Regions from separate parts of the Akkermansia sp. 54_46 genome, predicted to be linked through region 2. Evidence: riboswitches for the same ligand, from Rfam matches in the RefSeq annotation. Region 2 holds a riboswitch; the other holds the start of a gene.

Region 1 (3,153 bases), on a different contig from region 2:
AGCAGCTCGTTCATCCCGTTGACGCCAATGGTGGAGAAATGGTTGCGGAAGGTGGGCAGGTAGCGTTTGGTGTAGGGGTACAGGCCGCGGTCGTACATTTCCTGAACGAAGGCCCTTTTCTTTTCCAGGCAGGATTTGGCCAGATCCAGCAGTTCTCCCAGCCTGGCGAACAGGGCCTCCCGGTTTTGCTTGAACAGGTAGCCCAGCCGGGCCAGGTTGATGGTCACTACGCCGATGGAGCCGGTCATTTCCGCGGAGCCGAAAAGGCCGCCGCCGCGTTTGAGCAGTTCCCGCAGGTCCAGCTGGAGACGGCAGCACATGGAACGCACGGCATCCGGCTTGTAGGCCCGTTCGTCAGGCACGCGTTCCCCGTGTTCATTGACGGTGTACTGGCTGCCGATGAAGTTCTGGAAGTAAGAGGAACCGATTTTGGCGGCGTTTTCAAACAGGAGAGGCACGTTTTCCCCTTCCCAGTCAAAATCTTCCGTGATGTTGACGGTGGGGATGGGGAAGGTAAAGGGCTGTCCGGTGCTGTCCCCTTCCGTAAGAACTTCGTAAAAGGCCTTGTTGATCAGGTTCATTTCCTTCTGGAAATGCTTGTAGGTCAGCTCCGTCAGCTTGTTGGCTCCGCGTTCCCTAGCCAGGGCGAGCAGGTTCGCGTCTTCTATTCCTTCAAAGAGGTGTTCCCCTCCGCTGAAGGGGGCCTGATCCCGCAGGTCGCGCGGCACAGTCCAGTCGATTGTGACATTGGTAAAGGGAGACTGTCCCCAGCGTGAGGGTACGTTCAGGTTGTAGACGAAACTGCGGATGTCTTTCTTGATGCGGGGGAAGTCCGTCTGGTCTTTGAAAACGTAGGGAGCCAAGAAGGTGTCAAAGGAGCTGAAGGCCTGGGCGCCGGCCCATTCGCTTTGCAGAATGCCCAGAAAGTTCGCCATTTGGCCCAGGGCTTCCCGGAAGTGGCGGGGCGGCCTGCTGTTCACGCGGCTGCGCACGCCGTTGAATCCTTCATTGAGCAGGTTGCGTAGGCTCCATCCGGCGCAGTATCCGGTCAGGCAATCCAGGTCATGGATGTGGTAATCCCCTTCCCGGTGCGCGGCTCCTTCCCGTGCGGAGTAAACCTGGTCCAGCCAATAGTTGGCGATTACCTTGCCCGCCGTGTTGTTGATGAGCCCCGCATTGGAATACGTGGTATTGGAGTTGGCGGCAATGCGCCAGTCGCTCTGGCCGATATATTCCTCTACCGTCTGCTTGCAGTCCACGTAGGTATTGCCGGAATAAAGGCCGCCAAGCTGTTCGCGCTGCATCTTGTGCAGGAAACGGTAGGTGATGAAGGCCTTGGCCGTGTCAAAATATCCGGAGCGGAACAGGGCGCGTTCAATCATGTCCTGAATCTCTTCCACATGCGCGCTGTCCTGATGGCTCAGCTTGGCTTCCACCTCTTCATAGATGGAACGGTTGTAGGCGGTCCCGGAACTGTGGAAGGCTTTTCTAATGGCCTCTTCAATCTTATAGCCCTGGTATTGTTCCTTTTTCCCGGAACGTTTGATGATGCTTGTTGCCATGGTGGGTTTCTCGCTTGGAAAGGGTGGTGACCGCTCATCCGCGAGCCTGGGCAAAAGCCTGGAAAGACCATAGGCAGGGGCCGACCGCATGTGTGCATTCCCGGAAAGGGAGGGCATGCCGAAGACCTGTGCGTATGTTCATCCTGTCCGCGGGATGGGAATACGGCAGCATCAGGTCGTCTTCTGGCTTCCGGTGCGACATGTGATGGGGACTTCCCGGCTGCCTGGGCAGCCAGTGTCCGGTCCATCGTCTACCGGTTACAGCGGCGCGTCCGCGACGGATTTTCACCGTCTTCCGTTACCTGCGCTGGAACGCAATGAATCACAGAAAGAGACCTCCCGCAAGAAAAATGTATAAATAATGTGTTAAATAATTATTCATATGCTATATATGGTATATGACGGTAGAAAAATGATTGATAACACAGCTTTCTTTTCCGTCATGGCACCATATATGCCCTTGCGTTCCTTTCCCGGTCTGGAGGAGCGCGGAAAAAGAAAAATTCTTGTTACAAGAAAATTCCAGCCTTCTTTTCCCGTATGATATGACATGCGTTTCTTTGCCTTTTCAAAAAATGGATGGAAGAAATACTTTCTGTTGCCGGTCCTTTCCATGCTTTCCGCAGGAACTTCCGTTTCCGGGGCTTCCGCAGACTGGAATGAAAAGACCATCCGGGACAATCTTCAGCTGGTGGCGGAATGGCAGGCGAAGCATCCCAAAAAACGTTCGCCGCTGCATTGGACTTACGGTGCCTTTTATTCCGGCCTGGTGCAATATGGCCTGTCCGTTCCGGAAGGGCCGGGGCTGCCGTTGCTGAGAAAAGCGGGAGAAGAGCAGGAATGGAAGACCCTGAACCGGCATTATCATGCGGACGACCATGCCGTGGGGCATGCCTGGATGGAGATGGCGATGGAAGACGGCAATCCCGCCGCAGCTGAAAAGATTCGCGCCGTGCTGGACAAGGTGATGAACCGGCCTTCCTCCGCTTCCCTCCAATTCCTGACTCCGGGCTGCCAGGACCGCTGGAGCTGGTCGGACGCCCTGTTTATGTCTCCTCCCGTGTTCGTAAAACTGGCGGCCTATACCGGAGACCGCCGTTATCTGGAGTTTATGGATAGGGAATACAAGCTTACCTGCGACTATCTTTTTGACCGGGAGGAGGGCCTGTTTTTCCGGGATTCCCGCTATTTTACCGTTCCGGCGGCAAATGGGAAAAAGATGTTCTGGAGCCGGGGCAACGGCTGGGTGATTGCCGGATTGCCTCTTATTTTGCAGGACATGCCTGCGGACTGGCCTTCCCGCCCCTTTTATGAAGACTTGCTTAAACGTCTGGCGGCAGCCCTGAAAAAATGCCAGTCGCCCGACGGTTCCTGGCATGCGAGCCTGCTGGATCCGGACGAACCTCCCTTGAAAGAGATGAGCGGCACCCTCTTTATCATGTACGGGATGCTGTGGGGAGTGAACCAGGGATATCTGGATGCGGATGAATACCTTCCCTCCATCCGTAAAGCCTGGAAGGCCGCCTGTGATGCGGTCAGCAAGGAGGGCGCGCTGGGCTGGGTGCAGCCTATTGCGGACAAGCCGGGCCAT
Region 2 (3,153 bases):
CACGGCCTTCACCGCTGCCGCCGCAAAGGCATTCACGTTCCAGGCGGGCAGGGATTGCCGCAGCCGCTCCGCGAGCGGAGCGGCACAGATGGAAAAACCGCACCGGACGCCGGCCATGCCGTAAAATTTGGTCAGGGAGCGCAGAACCACCAGGTTGGGAAGGAGGGCCGCTTCACGGAGCAGTGATTCCGCTCCTTGTACGTAATCCATGAAAGATTCGTCAATGATCCAGAGGACTTCGGGGCGGCTCTGGACAACCCTGTGCAGGGCCGCTGCGTCCAGCAGGCCGCCGGACGGATTGCTGGGATTTGCCAGAAAAACAGCGCTTCCGTCTGCGGCCTGTTCCTCCAGACGGCAAAGAGACGGGAGGAAGGAATTTCGTTCCTCCGTCCGGATGGAAAGAACATCCGTGCCGTGGCGCAGGCAGGCCAGCCTGTATTCGGAAAAAGCGGGTTCCGGAATGACGGCCTGTTTAAGGTTTAATGCGCGCGGAAGAGCGTGAATGAGTTCATTGGCCCCGTTTCCAAATACGAAGCAGCCGGAAGGAAGCCCGTAATGAACCGCCGCCAGTTCCCGCAGATCCGCCGCATCCGGAGAAGGGTAGGGTACTGCGTTTTCCATGGCCTTCCACAATGCTGAAACGATGAACTCCGGCATACCTTCCGGCCTCAGGTTGACGCTGAAGTCCAAAATATCCCGTTCCGGGCGGCAGGCCTCCTCCGCCAGGGATTTTAAATCTCCGCCATGTGAAAAAACGTTCATGCCACAGTAATTGGAACCGGCGTACCGAAGGGCTGCCCGCGCCGGAGAAAAAAAGGAAGCGCCTTGCAAGTTCGGAATTCCACGTAGCCGGAAGCTTCGCCGGAGACGGGAAATCTTCCCTGTTGCGGGAACGTGGGAACAAGGAGCGTCATGAGCGCATCATGTCCTGTATGCGCCGGGAGTGACAAGACAAAAATGGAAAGCCCCGTGAGGAAAAGAGGGATGGAGAACAATACGCTGAAAAGGGAAAACGACTGCAATTCATCTGGATGTTCAAAGAAAAATTTTTTTGTCTTGTCATACCGGTCTCTTTGGTATTTCATCCGTCCCATGAACCCTTATGGGAAGGGTTACAGACCTCAGGGACGCCCGTAGCCGGGCAGGAAATAAATGGGGAATACCGGTGTGAGTCCGGAGCGGTACCGCCACTGTAAGCGAGCCTGCCTCGCAAGCCAGAAAACCAGCCTGTGAGGTTGTCCAACTGTTCGGCGAGTTACCGAACGTAAGGCACTACAACCATGCTTTATACGAAGAAAGCCCTTCAAATGGGCGCAATTGCTGTTGGCCTTGCCGCATTCGCAGGCCAGTCCTCTCTTGCCGAGTCCGCTAAAAAGGAAGACTCCAAGCCCTCCGTCAGGACGGAAACCATGCAGGTTATGCCGGAACTGACTATGGCATCCCACTTTGTGGGCGTGCCGTACAACCGGTCTGGAGTGTCCGTTTCCATCATCAATCCGGAAGAATTCCAGAAGGCGGGCATTGAAACCCTGACGGGAGCCCTTTCCCAGACGCCCGGCGTTTTCACGCTGGACGGAGGCGGCACCTGGCAGCGCGGTTCCGTGAGCAACACCGTCATCCGCGGGATGAACAAGGATACCTACACTCTGACCATGGTTGACGGCATGCGCATCAGTGATGCCAACATGTCCGGCAACAAGCTGCTGGGCATCACTAATCTCTTTACGGTGGGCAATGTGGAAGTGGTGAAAGGCGCGCAGGGCGCCGTCTTCGGTTCCGGCGCCATTGGAGGCGTCGTCGCGATGGATACTCCGGAGGGGGAAGGCGATCCCGTAACCAGGATTTTTGCGGAGGCCGGTTCTTTCGGCTCTTTCAACAGCTATGTCACTTCCTCCGGCAAGATCAAGAAGCTTTCCTATTTTGTAGGCGTTGGGTTTGAAACTACGGAAAACGATCCGTCAATCTATCCGTCCATTTATGACAACAGGACAGGCATGAACGATTTCCGCCAGTGGCAGGAAGCCGTGCGCCTGGGCTATGACATCAATGACAAGGTGAAGGTGAGCTTTACCTATCGCCGCCTGGATTCCTACTTTGAATATCCCACGCCTTATGTGGATTATAACCAGTGGCCTTCCGTTCCGGATCCCCATCTGTACAATACGGAAGACAAGAACCGCAGCAATCTGGTGACAGGACGTGTGGATGCGGAAATTTCCAAGCTGTGGTCCACCAGCTTCATGGTGGGGCATTACAACATGGACTATTCCTGCCATACTCCCGGATTTGATTTCCAGCCCAATGTGATGCGCAACCGCCGTTTTCAGGCGGAGTGGCGTAATGCGCTGACGTGGAACAAGGAATGGAAAACCATCGCCGGCATGGCCTGGGACCGTTCCGACTACATGAGCGAAAACAATTACGTTGCCAAGGATGAATGGCAGAGCACGCTTGCCTTCTTTGCGGAGCAAATGTGGTCACCCACGGACAGCTTTGACGCCAGCGTGGCCCTGCGCCTGGAACATGATTCCGTCTGGAACAATCATTTTACGTGGCGTTATTCCAATTCCTGGAAAGTGACGGGCAAGGATTCCCCCACCCGTATTTTCGGTTCCGTGGGTTCCGGTTTCCGCGCGCCCACCTATTTTGAGCAGTATGCGGCCAATTATGGTTATGTTGGCAACCCTGATCTGGATGTGTCCAAGTCCCTGGGCGGCGATCTGGGGGTGGAACAGCGTCTGGCGGACGGCCATTATGCTTCCGTGACGGGCTTCTGGACCCGTATCGACGATGAAATCGGCACCATGAGCGTAGGTACCTGGCCTAATTCCTATACCACTTACACCAATTATTCCCACTGCACTTCCTACGGCGTGGAAGTGGCGTTCAAGGGACAGTTCAAGGACGCGTGGAACAGCGGCTATTATGCCAATTACACCTTCACGATGCCCAAGCGCGATTCCATCGGCAAATACGAAACCATTCAGATGGCCAATACCGCCCGCCACACCATCAACGCAGAGGTTTATACCTCCCCGGTTGAAAAGCTGACGGTCGGCTTCGGCGTAACGGCCGCCATGGGACGCACGGATTACAATTATGCCCGTCTGGACAATTTCTTTACGGCGCGCCTGTTTGCCCGTTACCAGGCAA

The links. A riboswitch is a leader RNA that binds a small molecule or an ion and turns the genes downstream of it on or off. The one in region 2 is predicted to bind cobalamin.
Region 1: linked by a shared signal. The riboswitch ahead of BHW66_RS07030 (ribonucleoside triphosphate reductase) and the one ahead of BHW66_RS10955 (TonB-dependent receptor) in region 2 are both predicted to bind cobalamin.

What each region holds. Positions count from the first base shown of each region.
Region 1 is NZ_MNUD01000032.1:142,683-145,835, reverse strand. It holds gene BHW66_RS07030 (ribonucleoside triphosphate reductase) at 1-1,562, opposite strand, end outside; cobalamin riboswitch at 1,719-1,917, opposite strand; gene BHW66_RS07025 (glycoside hydrolase family 88 protein) at 2,176-3,153, shown strand, end outside.
Region 2 is NZ_MNUD01000036.1:15,087-18,239, reverse strand. It holds gene BHW66_RS10960 (cobyric acid synthase) at 1-762, opposite strand, end outside; cobalamin riboswitch at 1,100-1,246, shown strand; gene BHW66_RS10955 (TonB-dependent receptor) at 1,308-3,153, shown strand, end outside.